Regions from separate parts of the Peribacillus sp. FSL K6-1552 genome, predicted to be linked through region 2. Evidence: riboswitches for the same ligand, from Rfam matches in the RefSeq annotation. Region 2 holds a riboswitch; the other holds the start of a gene.
The links. Region 2 has a riboswitch for S-adenosylmethionine ahead of metK (methionine adenosyltransferase). Riboswitches for the same ligand answer to the same signal wherever they lie in the genome.

Region 1: another riboswitch for S-adenosylmethionine. It lies ahead of NST21_RS12475 (Na+/H+ antiporter NhaC family protein); the one in region 2 lies ahead of metK (methionine adenosyltransferase).

What each region holds. Positions count from the first base shown of each region.
Region 1 is NZ_JBBOST010000001.1:2,568,781-2,576,761, reverse strand. It holds gene NST21_RS12475 (Na+/H+ antiporter NhaC family protein) at 1-1,306, opposite strand, end outside; SAM riboswitch class I at 1,537-1,642, opposite strand; gene NST21_RS12470 (SOS response-associated peptidase) at 1,970-2,641, opposite strand; gene NST21_RS12465 (hypothetical protein) at 2,703-2,858, opposite strand; gene NST21_RS12460 (amino acid ABC transporter ATP-binding protein) at 3,282-4,037, opposite strand; gene NST21_RS12455 (amino acid ABC transporter permease) at 4,060-4,773, opposite strand; gene NST21_RS12450 (amino acid ABC transporter permease) at 4,785-5,492, opposite strand; gene NST21_RS12445 (transporter substrate-binding domain-containing protein) at 5,703-6,578, opposite strand; gene NST21_RS12440 (acyl-CoA dehydrogenase family protein) at 6,896-7,981, shown strand, end outside.
Region 2 is NZ_JBBOST010000001.1:5,130,565-5,138,545, forward strand. It holds gene NST21_RS24525 (TIGR01212 family radical SAM protein) at 1-379, shown strand, start outside; gene NST21_RS24530 (tRNA (mnm(5)s(2)U34)-methyltransferase) at 376-948, shown strand; gene NST21_RS24535 (hypothetical protein) at 1,330-1,725, shown strand; gene NST21_RS24540 (alpha/beta hydrolase) at 1,788-2,591, opposite strand; gene NST21_RS24545 (gamma carbonic anhydrase) at 2,804-3,322, shown strand; gene metK (methionine adenosyltransferase) at 3,591-4,784, opposite strand; SAM riboswitch class I at 4,947-5,110, opposite strand; gene pckA (phosphoenolpyruvate carboxykinase (ATP)) at 5,665-7,251, shown strand; gene NST21_RS24560 (nucleotide sugar dehydrogenase) at 7,789-7,981, opposite strand, start outside.

The DNA.
Region 1 (7,981 bases), 2.6 Mb from region 2:
AAGTATGTTTCTTCTCTTCACTCCCTGAAAATCGCGGAAAACCAATCAAAATGGCTATGACTCCACAAATCCCAATTAATACTGGATAAAAAGAATAGGGTAAAATACTTACAGGTGAAATTTGTGCTACCCCCGCCGCAACAAGCAGTTGTGCCCCGTATGGAATTAACCCTTGAATACAACAAGCAAAAACGTCAAGCAAACTCGCCGATTTACGGGGATCGATGCCATACTTTTCCGCAATGTTTTTGGCTAGCGGACCGGCAATGATAATAGAAATCGTGTTATTTGCCGTAGATAGATTTGTCAAACCGACCAGACCGGCAATGCTGAATTCAGCACCTTTTCTTGATTTGCTATTACGGGTCACGACGTGGAGAAGATAATCGATGCCGCCGTTATGTTTGATGACTGACACCATACCAGCAATTAAAATGGCAAGAAAAGAGATCTCATACATTCCCGCCATTCCATCCCCAATTTTTTGAATGACTCCCATCAGTTGATAACTACCATCCGCTAACCCGATAATTCCGGCAAACACAATACCGATGGAGAGGACAAGGAACACATTGACTCCAGCTAATGCAGTGATCAAAACGCAAAGATAAGGTAGAATCTTCACCCAATTATAGGAATGTTGAGAGATAGCTGCTTGTTCACCCATTGTTAAAAAACCAAGGATGACACATGTGATGATGGCCGCAGGTAAAACAATGAAAAAATTCACTTTAAACTTATCCTTCATTTTCGTTCCCTGCGTTCGAACAGCTGCGATTGTCGTATCTGAAATGAAAGATAGGTTGTCACCAAACATCGCACCACCAATAACGGCAGCCATTGAAAGGGCAAGCGAAATATCGGTTTGTTCACTAATTCCTACACCTATAGGTGCTAGCGCTACGATTGTTCCCATGCTTGTCCCCATAGATAGAGAAATAAAACAAGCGATAATGAAAATACCTACCATTAATAGATTTTGCGGAAAAACCGATAACGCAAGATTCACCGTTGATTCTACCGCACCCATTCCATTCGCCACTTCTGAAAAAGCACCGGCCAAAAGGAAAATGATAACCATTAACATAATATTGGAGTCCCCGGCACCTTTACAAAAGATTTCAACTTTTTGATTGAAAGACTCTTTTCGATTCATTGCCAATGCAGCCGCTGATGCAATCGCAATCGCCACAATCACCGGAAATGAATAAAAATCTCTTGTAATAACCCCGGAACCTATAAATAAAATTAAAAAAACGACAAATGGGACTAAAGCCCAAGGATTCCCTTTATTGTTTGTACTCATGATGAACACCTCTTTTTATTTTTCCCATGACAAATATGTCACAGCCCTTTTTCATTGAACTAATTCGGTAAAAAAATTCTAGTAAGATCCAGCATTTCTTTCATATTATTGTAAGCATGACTCCAAAAGCATAATAGCCAATACAAAGCTAAAGCTAAACCCTTGAACGTGAAAAAAGACCTCTTCTATTAAACAATAAGAAGAGGTCTTTTAATCTATAAAAAACACCCTCCTCATCTTTCAGGCGTATTCGCCTGCTGGATTTGGCACAGCACTCCTATTAAGTCTGCTGCCGAGACATCTTCGGGCCAGTCCCTCCGTCTCTCTTGATAAGAAGATCCAAATTACGTAATGATATTATCAAATGTTCCGATGTCTACGAGTAAAGAATCAGGCAGGTTAACAAGTTCACTGCATTGTTCATTGCTAAGTTGTCTTTTTGCAGCCCTAGCTTTTCATCCATTCACTCTAGGAAAGTGACATCGATACCCGCATCGAAAAGCAAATATAAGAGTACAGTATTTTGTGTATTTCCGCAAGGTGTAGCCTAAAGTATTTTATAAGGAGGTTTTTTCAAATGAGTAAAGAGGAACTTATGAACGATGATAAAGTACTTCATCTTTAATAGGAAAAGAGAAAAACAAAAAGAGGTCCTAGGACCTCTCAGCAAATTTGGTGTATTAACTTAGGTGAATTATTTTTAGGTGAGTTCACATCAGTTGATACCTCAAAAGCTTCCATCTGTTCAGTATCAAATGATTTTAAGTATTGCTGCAGATATGCAGTATCATTAATTGAAGGATCCAGCCAAGTCTTTTCATCTTCAGGTTTAAGTATAACTGGCATGCGATCATGAATACTAGTCATTAGCTCATTCGGAGTAGTGGTAATAACTGAGCAGGAATATATCGTGATACCTTCAGGTGATTTCCATGATTCCCAGAGACCAGCCATTCCAAATGGGGCATTACTTTTAAGTTTTATTCGCATAGGTATTTTTCGTTCTGGTGCCTTCTTCCACTCATAAAAAGAGTCGGCAAGTATCAAACACCGTTTCTTCTTATACGAATTCTTAAAACTTGTTTTCTCAGCAATGGTCTCCGCTCGGGCATTAATCATCTTGTAGCCCATTTTCTCATCTTTTGCCCAGTAAGGTATGAGTCCCCAACGAAGATATCCAAGTCGATTCCTAGATCCGTCATTAATAACGGATAAGACAGAGTGAGAAGGTGCTATGTTGTAGCTGAATTGGTACTCGGCATTAAATGGAGCTTGAATATCAAACCTGTCAATTATTTCTTCAATGTCAGTGAAAAGGGTGAAACGCCCGCACATAATATCGCCTACTGTTTTAAGATTTATTATGATTGTAACAAATGGAGAGTTCAGTAACAAATTAGCGTTCTAAAATCCTAATGTCAGTAAAAGGTTGATTAAATAATTCGCTAGTAATCAATAGTGTGCCAAGGACTTCTCTTTCATCTTCAGCTTTAATAATTTCTGACAGAATTAATGTGCTGCCATTCTTAACTGTAACATTATATTCATTCAAAGTTTCACCCCCTGATAAGACTTGATAATTGTTATTATAAACCAAAAACTCACTTGTAAAAACTAAAGAGCACCGTCATCAATTAACTAAACGAAAGGAGAAAAGCATTGAAAACATACGTTCAATTATGCATTTTTTTAATCTAGTGATCAAGTGAAGCGTTAATTTCATCTCGTAGGATTACTAGTTATTTACACGAAATCCCCAACCAGGTTCTCATAGTTAATTCGTTTTTTGTCTACTTCATATAGGCTACACTAAAGCCCATAATTTCGTTGATTATTACTGAATGATTTATTATTTCAACACAAGTATGCGCTCGTTTTAATTACTTATATGTATAGAGTGATCGCTATTAATCTATAACTGGGGATCAGCTTCAAAAATTCACCCTTTTCTTATTAACTTAATTTCATTTAAAAATTAAATGTAAAAAATATAATCCTCTGGTAAGACCCTTTTTAAGAACTTCTTTGTTCTTTCTTCTTTTGGTTTCACAAAAATATCTTTAGGTGATCCTTCTTCTACTACTACACCAGCATCCATAAATATTACTCTGTTTGCTACATCCTTTGCAAAAGACATTTCATGCGTGACTACTAACATGGTTGTTCCTTCTTTTGCTATTTGCTTCATTACTGTTAAAACTTCACCGACTAGTTCAGGATCAAGTGCAGAAGTTGGTTCGTCAAATAGAATAATGTCAGGATTTAAAGCAACTGCTCTCGCAATACCAACCCTTTGTTGCTGACCACCTGATAGTTCAATAGGGTAAGCATTGTATTTTTCTGACAGACCTACTTTATCTAATGCTTTTTTACCAATCTCATTTGCTTCTGCTTTCGCAATCTTCCTTCCAATAACAAGACCTTCTGTCACATTTTCTAATGCCGTTTTATTATTAAACAGATTATAATTTTGAAATACAAAAGCTATCTTTTGCCTAATTCCATGAATCGCCTTTTTTGATGCTGTTTTAAGATTTACATCAATATCCCCAAAAATTGCATGTCCTTGATCTGCTTTTTCAAGAAAGTTAATGCATCGAAGTAATGTTGTCTTTCCTGAACCGCTTGGGCCCAGAATTACTACCACGTCACCCTTTTCTATTTTTAAATCTACACCTTTTAAAATCTCATTTTCTCCGAATGATTTATGGATATTTGTAATTTCTAACATCATGGCCACCTCCTGCTTCATTTCAAATACCTACTGCTCTATACCTACTTAAACGTTTTTCATACAGCTTAAATAAATACTCTACTAAACTACATAAAATCAGGTATACAAGAAAAATATCAATATAAGCCTCAACATAATTGTAGCCTACATTGGCAGCTACCTTGGCTCTTAGAGTAATTTCTTGCAATGACAACGCATATCCTAGAGATGTTGCTTTAATTAGATTGACTGTTGCTGTACAAATATTTGGTAATGCTACAACTAATGTCTGTGGAATGATAATTCTTCTAAATGCTTGGACATTTGTTAATCCGACTGAATAAGCAGCTTCTAGTTGTCCCTTACTCACTGTGCTTATTGCTGAACGAAACACTTCTATTAGAATAGCTGTCGTATTCAATGAAAAAACAATGAATGCGTACCAAATCGGATTTACATCGTATACATTCATTTCGATGTTATACTTATCAAATATCGAAGCTAGCAATAAGGGTACACTGCTATAAATAATAAAAATTTGAATTATGACAGGAGTTCCTCTTACAAAGGAAACATATATCTGTGCTACACGATTTAAAACCGGAATTTGATTTATTCTTGTTAAAGCAAGCAAAAATCCTAACGGAAGCGCAACAAGTAAAGCTACAATTGTAATGAATAACGCGGTGGGCACCCCTGATAATGCTACAAAAAAGGTTTCCACTAAAAATTTATAATCCAATCCTTCTGACACTCTGTCACCCCCTATGTAGTTGTTATCACTTGTTTTCCTTTACTAAATACCTTCTCTAATTTTAAGAATAGTTGTTCAATAGCAATTGATAATATCCAGTAAATAACAGCTAAAGCAAGATAAATTTCTAATGCATGAGTATTATAATTCCCAGCGATTATAAGCTCTGCTTTCCCCATGATATCTATCAATCCGATTGTATATGCTAGGGCCCCTTCTTTCATCAACTCAAGTAAGCTGTTACCGAAGTTTGGTAAAGCAACTACAAAAGCTTGCGGTAAAATAATTCTCCAGTACGCTTGTGTATTACTTAATCCTACACTTACTGCAGCTTCAAATTGCCCTCTATCTATAGATTCATACGATGTTCTGATAACCTCAGACATGGCAGCTGCAAATTGAAGCGAAAAGGTAATAACAACAAATACCGCTTTGTCAATGTCATTTAGGTTTACGCCAAAATTATCTGCAATTGCCGGAATCCCATAATAAGTTAGAAATAGGAGAACAATAGATGGTGTACATCTTAATATTGTTGTATAACCATTGGCAATTTTCTTAGCAATTTTACTATTTCCTATTTTCATTGCTGCTAAGATGAAACCTAAGATTGTCCCGAATATGACTGAGAGACCAGCAACCATTAATGTTACTTTTAGAAAAGGAATTAACATTGGTACTGACTCAACTATGTAACTTACATCAAAGTATTTCTCCATGTTTCACATCCATCTTCTTTTTCCTATTGAAAGGGTTCAATATTCAAAACGTAATCATTCTTCAATATTAGAGGTATATATACAAAAACTTGCCACTTCTTTACTTTTTAGGTTTGAGTTGAGGTTACTCACCAAAAACCTAAAATAAGAAAGTGACAAGTATAGCCTCAATGATTTACTTTTTTCAGGCTCTGTTAGATTAAAATGTTGTTATCTTTTTACAGTTTCCAATACATCAAACAAATCTCTGCCGTAAAATTCTGTACTTAACTGATTTGTCTTCTTTTCTTCTTTTAACTTTTTGATTGCTACATCATAAGCGTCTGCAAATTCTTGTTCTTTTTTGTTAAACAATGGCCAAGTTTTGATTACTGCGAATTCATTGTAAACGAGATCATTTTTTAAATTATGATATGGGCCATCTTCTGCTACTTGCTTCTTAAAAGCTCCCTCAATTGCTATTCCACCGTCTACACGACCTTCGTTTACCCATTGAACTACATCAACTGTGAATGCATCTCCGGCTTTTAATTTTACTTTATTGTCCTTATTGGCCTGGTTATATTCATCAACAATTGTATATTGCGCGTTGTTTGCAGCAATTGGTGCTAAAGAAAAACCAGCTGAAGCAAAGTCTTTTAGATTTTTTATCTTTTCATTTTCTTTCTTTAACACAAGTCCTGCACTGCTTAACCCAAGGAATTCTTTAGGAAAGATAAACTTCTCTGTCCTTTCCTGTGTCCAGAAAGCATTTTTAACCCCTGCTTGATATTTACCTTGTTCAATGCCTACTAATAAGTCATCACTTGATGTCCCAATATATTCAAATTCGTATTCTGGAAGTAATTCATCAACCAATTTCATAACTTCTACATCGTAACCAGTTGGATTTCCCTTCTCGTCTAACCAAGACATTGGTTTTGACGCTTGGTCATATGCTATTTTTACCTTTTTTACTTCTGTGTCGCTACTACCTTCATTTGTATTTGCTTCTTTTCCGGACGATGTACTTGAACCGCATCCTGTTAAAAGGGTTACTAATGCTAAACCGGTGGCTACCACATTGAAAAACTTTTTATTTTTCATAAAAAATCTCCTTCTTTTGTTTATTTGTATAATGCTTATTACATACCTTTAACTATCTTCATATAGCAGATCCACCTGCTGCCTTTAAATACCAACTATTTTGGTAGGTTAAGTATGGTAACTGATAATTTAAATATTAGATTGATAATATTTTAAAGTCAATGTATTTTTTGGAAATCTCCAACTTATAATCTACTGGATATAAATTCCTTGACAACTTAAACCATCACAATTATCATTTAAACCAATAAGAATAATAGGGATTATTTTGTTAAACTAATAGGTAAACCTTTTAAATAGCAGGAGGGCAAAACGTGATTAACTTATTTATTAAAACAGAGAGTCAAAAAACGTGGTTACATAAGTTACATGAACTAGAATCAAAATTCAAAAATAATTCTGCTCAAATTGATGAATTAGCAACCTTCCCAACAGAACACATTCAGGATTTAATTAATATGGGATATACAAGTTCAACTCTTCCCAAAGCCTATGGTGGCGGAGGTTTAAAAATATATGACATGATACTCCTTCAAGAAACATTGGCTAGTTTTGATGCAACAACAGCACTTTCCATTGGCTGGAACCTTGGAGTAATAGGCGAACTTTTTGAAAAAAAGAGTTGGACAGATAAGAACATAAACTTTTTTGCTAATGAAGTTCTAAATGGTGCCTTAGTGAATCGTTCAGTTAGTGAAGCACAAACAGGAAGTCCAACCCGGGGAGGCCGTCCTGGAACAAAAGCTGTCAAAAAAGAGAATTCTTGGGTTATTTCAGGACGTAAAACTTTTACAACCATGTCCCCAGTATTAACTTATTTTCTAGTATCTGCATGGATTGAAGAAAAGCAAAAGGTTGGATTTTTTCTCCTACATAAAGATTTAGTAGGACTAACCATAGATGAAACATGGGACGTAATTTCAATGAGGGGAACTGGAAGCCATGATCTGGTTCTTAAAGAGGTAGAAGTAGATGATTCAAAACTTGTCGAACTTCCTGAAATACCAAGTGGCAGCCAATTGAATGCATGGATTCTTCATATTCCAGCTTGTTACCTTGGCATTGCGCAAGCTGCAAGAGATTACGCTATAAAGTTTGCTAATAATTATTCGCCAAATAGTCTAAATGGACCTATTAGCCAGCTGGCAAATGTCCAACAACTTCTAGGAGAAATTGATTTAGAATTATTGAAAGCAAGGCATTTCTTATATAGCGTTGCAGAGGCTTATGATGATGAATCACGAAGAGCTCATATCACCAATGAGCTTGGAGCTGCTAAACATATTGTTACAAACGCAGCAATTACAATTGTCGATAAAGCCATGCGAATAGTCGGTGCAAAAAGCCTTCAACGAAGCAATCCTCTTCAAAGGTACTATAGAGATGTAAGAGCCGGTTTACAC
Region 2 (7,981 bases):
CATCATTAATGGCCTTCCTCAAGAAGACTACGAAATGATGATGGAAACAGCTCGTGAAGTCGCGAAACTAGATGTGCAGGGCATTAAGATTCACTTACTTCATCTATTAAAAGGGACGCCCATGGTCAAGCAATATGAAAAGGGCCTGCTTGAATTTCTTGACCGTGACGATTATGTCAATCTTGTTTGTGATCAGTTGGAAATAATCCCTCCTGAAATGATCGTTCACCGCATAACTGGAGACGGTCCGATTGATTTGATGATTGGCCCGATGTGGAGCGTCAATAAATGGGATGTATTGAATGCCATTGATGCCGAATTGAAACGCCGCAACAGCTGGCAGGGGAAAAATTATCATATGGAGGTACCATCACGATGAAGCTGGATCGCATTTTGCCATTCGCAAAACTTCTGCTTGAAAAAGCAGTTCAACCCGGGGACATTACCGTTGACGGCACTATGGGCAACGGCTTTGACACTGTCTTTCTTGCAGGACTAACTGGTGAAAAAGGGCATGTCTATAGTTTTGACATTCAAGAAGATGCCATTCAAATCACAGCAGCCAAACTGAAGGCTGAAAGTATGCATGAACGCTGCACTCTCGTTCATGACGGACACGAGCAGATGAACAAATACATCAGCAAAGAACATTTTGGGAATATTACTGGAGCTATTTTTAACCTGGGCTACCTTCCTGGTGGAGACAAATCAATCGTCACCCAAGCTAATACAACGATATCTGCAATTGAACAGCTGTTCGAAATGATGGCTCCAGAAGGTATCATCATCCTCGTCATCTATCACGGTCATCCAGAAGGTGCTACGGAACGGGACGCATTATTACACTATGTTCAGGATCTCCCTCAGCAAAAAGCCCATGTCCTGAAATATGACTTCATTAATCAAACCAATAATCCGCCATTCATAGTGGCAATTGAAAAGAGATAACCACAATTAACACCGTTCATTAAAACGGTGTTTTTCATATTCATCGAAAATCATTCCCATGTGTTATGAGTAAGCAATAGTGCACATGTTACAGGGCAAGCCAGTGACTATTACCAAAAAATATGATTTTTTTCCTCTTTGTTAAAGCAAACTTCCTGATAAGAATGAACAAAAAAAGCAGTCATTACTAAATTCGCTCTAGATTACATTTACTTTGAACACCTTTCCCCTTAGATAGGTTGAGATATATTCACCCCCTTGTTAAAGGGATACTATTCTTATTGCAAACAAATCATCTTAAAATATTACCAAACAGAACTTTTTGAATTTTTAGTCTATAACTATTATAATGATTAAAAACAGATAAGTAGGTGCAGAAAAATGGAACATTTGTCGACTGCAATACTGACAGATATATTGACTGAAAAAATCAAACGAGACACAAGTGAAGAATATGGAGAATTTGTCAGCTCCCTTAACTCATTAACAGAGAAACAAACAACGGTAGAAGACCTGAAACAGTTTGAAAATCATTTTGATAAATTCCTGCCTCAACTCGATTTAGTGATTTCCACTCAAGGACATGAAGAGATCATGAATATGAAGGCGACCCTCTTAGACCTATTCGCGAATGACTTAAGCTTCAAATCAATTTACCTTTTGTCTGTTGCCTTATCCAATAAAAAAGAACTTACACACTTGAACCAATTTATGTATCCGGTTACTTATTGGGCACCCGTCATTAAGTCGAACGAATTACTTACAAACGCTGGATAAAACAAAAAAGCTGCTGATAATCGCTTCAGCAGCTTTTTATATTTATCCAGCAGTATGTACCTTCAAACAACATACCCTAATATTTTTAAACGATTTTCAACAAAACTCAATGCGTATTGGAATACGTCATCCCGCTCTGGTTCGTTGAAGATTTCGTGATAAAGTTTTGGCCATTCTTTGTATTGTTTTTCACTAGCCAAGTTATAATTAAACCACTCACGAACCGCCTTTTTATTCACGATTCGGTCATCTCCGCCTTGCATCAACAAAAGAGGCACATCCTGAAATTCAGGAATCTCTTCAAAGGCATCCTTCATAGCCTGTGCAAGCTCACGATACCAGCGAATCGAAACCTTTGTAATGTATAATGTATCATTTTTATCTGATTCACGGACTTCAGAACTTCTCGTAGCCATTTCAGGTGTTAAGCCGGAATCGACTCTGAACTTAGGCATCACGAGGTTCAAACCATGCGAAATGGCTGTTAAGAACTTGCGGGGCTTCGTCACGAGGCCCAGACATGGTGAAGATAAAATCACCCCTGCAATGTCCCACTCTTCTTCCTGAAGTAAGCGTATCGAAATCAAACCACCCATGCTGTGTCCAAGCAAAAAGACTGGCAGCGAATATTCGAAGGCATCTTCTATCCAGCTTTTTACTTCGTCTAAATATTCGTCAAAGGAATCGATATGTCCCCGGTAGGCACGAGTTGTCATCCCCTGCCCAGGAAGGTCGCCCATGACAACATGATATCCGGCTGAAAGCCACATTTGCGTTACCCACTTATATCGGCCGTGATGCTCCATTGCCCCATGAATGATGACAATGACGCCTTTTGCGTCTCCTTCTGTCTCCCATTTCCACATTCGAAATCCCCCTTTCACTTTTCTCTTGTTGTATACGATCAAAGATAGCTGAAAAATAATATATATAAATTATAACCATATTCATGATTTTCGACAAAAAGGAACTCTAACAAGTTCTACATTTTTATTATAAATAGCCAAGTCTATTTACATACGGTATATTAAAATAATACATAAAAACATCTACTTCGGAAAGGAAATGATTAAAAATGATTATTTATCCATTTAAAGGTAAAGAACCTGAAATCTCTGAAAGCGCTTATATTGCTGAAAATGCAGTCGTGACAGGTGATGTGAAAATCGGCGACGAAACGTCAATCTGGTTTAATACCGTTATACGTGGCGACGTAGCCCCTACTATAATCGGTAATAAAGTAAGTGTACAAGATAACAGCGTTCTTCACCAAAGTCCAAATAATCCATTAATTATCGAGGACGAAGTAACCATCGGCCATCAGGTTATTTTACATAGCTGTAAAGTTCGTAAAGGAGCTCTAATCGGCATGGGCTCGATTGTACTTGATGCAGCAGAAATCGGGGAAGGAGCTTTTATCGGTGCTGGAAGTCTTGTTCCCCAAGGCAAAGTCATACCACCAAACACATTGGCATTCGGCCGTCCAGCTAAAGTCGTACGCGAAATTAACGATGAAGATCGCAAGGATATGGAACGTATCGTCCGAGAATATGCTGAAAAAGGACAATACTATAAACATGCAGAACGCATTAAATAATTCATGTAAACTCACGAGTAAACTTGCATAATTCACGAGTAAACTTGCATAATTCACGAGTAAACACTAAAACTCACGAGTAAAACTACATAATTCACGAGTAAAACACTAAAACTCACGAGTAAAACTACATAATTCACGAGTAAAAAACTAAATGGCTGGTTTAAATAGGATTTCTTGAATTATTCCCTCTGTCGACAAATTTAATCCATTTCACAATTGAAAAAGGTGCCTCGCTAGTTGCGAGGCACCTTTTACTTTTATTTGATTACGCTTGTGCTTTTAAAATCTCAGCTTTATCTGTGCGTTCCCAAGGAAGATCAACATCTGTACGGCCAAAGTGTCCGTAAGCAGCTGTTTGTTTGTAGATTGGGCGACGAAGATCAAGCATTTTGATGATACCAGCTGGACGCAGGTCGAAGTTAGCGCGTACTAGATCAACTAGTACTTCTTCGCTTACTGTTCCTGTTCCGAATGTATCAATCGAGATTGATACAGGCTCTGCCACACCAATTGCGTATGCCAATTGTACTTCCGCTTTGTCAGCAAGGCCAGCAGCTACGATGTTTTTCGCAACGTAACGAGCAGCGTATGCCGCAGAACGGTCAACTTTTGTAGCATCTTTACCGGAGAATGCACCGCCACCGTGACGAGCGTATCCGCCGTACGTATCAACAATGATTTTACGTCCAGTAAGACCAGCATCCCCTTGAGGTCCGCCAATTACAAAACGGCCAGTTGGGTTAATGAAGTACTTAGTCCCAGCATCGATTAATTCAGCTGGTACAACTGCTTTAATCACATGTTCTTTTAAGTCAGCTTGAATTTGCTCAAGAGTTACTTCTGGATCATGTTGTGTTGAAATAACAATTGTGTCAACTCTTACAGGTTGATTATTTTCATCATACTCCACCGTTACCTGTGTTTTACCATCAGGACGTAAGTAAGCAAGCGTTTCTTCTTTACGAACTTGAGACAAGCGGAATGAAAGTTTATGAGCTAATGAAATCGGAAGTGGCATAAGCTCTTCTGTTTCATTGCAAGCAAAACCGAACATAAGCCCTTGGTCCCCTGCACCGATTGCATCGATTTCTTCATCTGACATAGTTCCTTCACGAGCTTCCAACGCTTTGTCTACGCCAGCTGCGATATCAGCAGATTGCTCATCAATAGAACTCAATACGGCACAAGTTTCAGCATCGAAACCGTATTTCGCACGTGTGTAACCAATTCCTGCAATCGTATCACGAACGATACGTGGAATATCCACATAAGCGGACGTTGTAATTTCACCAGCAACAAGTACAAGACCTGTTGTTACACTTGTTTCACACGCAACACGTGCATTTGCATCCTTAGCAAGGATAGCATCTAAAATGGAATCTGAAATCTGATCACAAATCTTGTCCGGATGGCCCTCTGTAACAGATTCAGAAGTAAATAGACGTTTCTTTGACATCATATTTCCTCCTTGGAAGTTAGTATGTTGTAGGCAAAAGCCTGATTTTTTACGGAACTCGTTTTCCCTTATTAGCTTCAACTATAGACACAGAATTACTAAAAAACACAAAAACCTTCCCTGGCAAATGAGGAAAGGTTTAAAATTCTGTCATCTATCCTTTCACTCTTATCGTTCAAGGGTTTTTTACCTTGCTCAGGTTAGCACCATCACCACTATTCCTTGAAGAACTATCGCTTTATTTTCGGCGATTGATCTTGGAGTCAAGTTCAATATGGCAGGTTGCTGGGTTTCAAAGGGCCTGTCCCTCCACCAACTCGGGATAAGAGAATCCGTACAATTTAAGATATTATCGTATTTGGTCGGATTCTGTCAATGCTTTTCGAAAAAGAACATTTTTCCCCATCACAGCTTTCACGAAAAAAAATGTGCTAATGCTCTGTCATTATTGGATTTTCGATGTAGAAAACAAACGAAAATGTAGAAAATTACCATAGATATAAGAACTTGAAAAAGCGGACTTCGAACCGCATAATAACTTTTTAGGATTTTGCCTTTTGATGTAATAGCAAGTTGTTCTATTCTTAATTTCTTCCTATTAAATAAAAGAATCAAACCTTTTTTATATTCCTGAAACGAGACCCATTCGATCAAGATTCTAATCTTGATAATGGGCTTTCTTCCTAATTACACCACCCAGTTCAGATTCCTCCATTCAAGTATATGCAGGAACCCGTACTCGGTTCATAACGCATTTTAAAAAATGATTAAGGAAACCATATAAAAAATATCACAAAAAAAAATAAATAGTATAGACTATTTAAGTGAATGTGTTATACTAATTGTAATATAAAAACTTAAAACAAAGGAAGGTACCTCATATATGAATTCTGTAGATGTTTCTAATGAGTTACACCAATTATTGGCAGGAAATAATGTGCAAACTCAACTTTCAGTTCCCCAATTGGTTGAAAAAGTATTAAGCAGAAACGAAGGCGTTTTGACATCAACTGGCGCAGTAAAAGCTGAAACAGGCAAATATACTGGCCGTTCACCTAAAGATAAATATATCGTAGACGAAGCTTCTGTGAAAGACAAAGTAGATTGGGGTTCCGTAAACCAACCAATCTCTGAAGAAGTATTCAATAAACTATATAATAAAGTAGTTGACTACCTAAAAGCAAAAGAAGAGATCTTTGTTTTCAAAGGTTTCGCCGGCGCGGACGAAACATCACGTCTTCCCATCCAAGTTGTAAATGAATATGCTTGGCATAATCTTTTCGCTCACACTTTGTTCATCCGTCCAAATGAAGAAGAACTAAGAGGTCACGAATCAGAATTCACGATTCTTTCTGCACCTAATTTCAAAGCAGATCCAGAAGTGGACGGAACTCAATCCGAAACATTCATCATCGTGTCATTTGAACGCCGTACTATCTTAATCGGTGGAACGGAATATGCAGGTGAAATGAAAAAATCGATCTTCTCAATCATGAACTACCTACTTCCAGAGGCTGGAATACTTCCAATGCATTGCTCTGCTAACGTAGGACGTGAAGGAGATGTCGCTTTATTCTTCGGACTGTCTGGTACTGGTAAAACAACTTTATCTGCAGACACTAATCGCAAACTGATTGGTGATGACGAGCACGGCTGGTCTTCTAACGGTGTATTCAACATCGAAGGCGGCTGCTATGCAAAAACAATTAACCTTTCACGTGAAAAAGAACCGCAAATTTTCGATGCCATCCGTTTCGGTGCCGTATTGGAAAACGTAGTTGTTGATCCGGAAACACGTGAAGCAAACTACGATGATAGTTCATTAACAGAAAACACTCGTGCTGCATACCAAATGCAAGCGATTGATAACATCGTGAACCCAAGTATCGCAGGACACCCAAATACAATCATTTTCTTAACTGCTGATGCTTCAGGCGTACTGCCTCCAATCAGCAAACTTTCTAAAGAACAAGCAATGTTCCATTTCCTAAGTGGGTACACAAGTAAATTGGCTGGTACTGAAAGAGGAGTAACTTCACCAGAAGCTACATTCTCAACATGCTTCGGTTCACCATTCTTACCTCTTCCTGCTACACGCTATGCTGAAATGCTTGGAGATAAAATTGACGAGCACAGCGCAAAAGTATACCTTGTCAACACTGGATGGACTGGCGGTGCATACGGAACTGGTAGCCGTATGAAACTTGCTTACACTCGTGCGATGGTACAAGCAGCACTTGAAGGCGAATTAGCAAACATCGAGACAATCAAAGACGATATCTTCGGTTTGGATATTCCACTTCATGTTCCTGGTGTTCCTGACGAAGTGCTTCAACCAATCAAGACTTGGGCAGATCCTGCTGCATATAAACAAACAGCAACAGCTCTTGCTGCTCAATTCCGTGCAAACTTTAAAAAATTCGGAAACGTTCCAAGTGAAATTGAAGAACTTGGCGGACCGACTGCTTAATCTTAATAAATAGAAAACAAAAGGACCAAGCGAAACTTGCTTGGTCCTTTCTTTATAAACTGACTAATCTAAACGATAAATCGACCATCACGATCTCACTCCTGTAAAAGCCACATTAACCTGAAGCGCCAGTATTTTTGAATTAAAAACAGCCAAGAGGCTGTCACCTATGTTCCAGCTGGTGTCTTATCCCCTTTGTTTCACAAAAGCCCAGACAAAGGTCTCCTGAGCCAAATCCTCTACATCCTGTTTGCCAATATAATAAACTAGAAAGTTCATCATACTTTTTTCATACGTATGATTCCACTCCCTCTTGGTCCGCCACCTATAAATAGGGAGAAGGTGGCGCCAGGCCAACCAATTCTGCTCTTCCCATGTCCCATAGGAAGTCATATTTACAGAACATATAATAATTATCCGATCCCTATTATTATTTCAAATGATTTTTTTAACATGTTGTACAACTCTAAAGGGTGCTGACTGAGTCAACACCCTTTAGATCCCTATCATATCCGGCCTTGCAGAATCGGTTGTTTATTAGATAATCATTTTTTTCCTTACTTCTTTCAAATGTTCTGTTTTATATTCGAATACATTGCCTAAGTTGGCAATTTGGATGTTATGTTTATTAGCATCAATGCAATTCCGAGTATCCAAAATCATTTTATGAGCCATCTTGTTCGATAGTTTGTCATAATCCATTTCTTTAAATTCATTATGATCGGTTAAG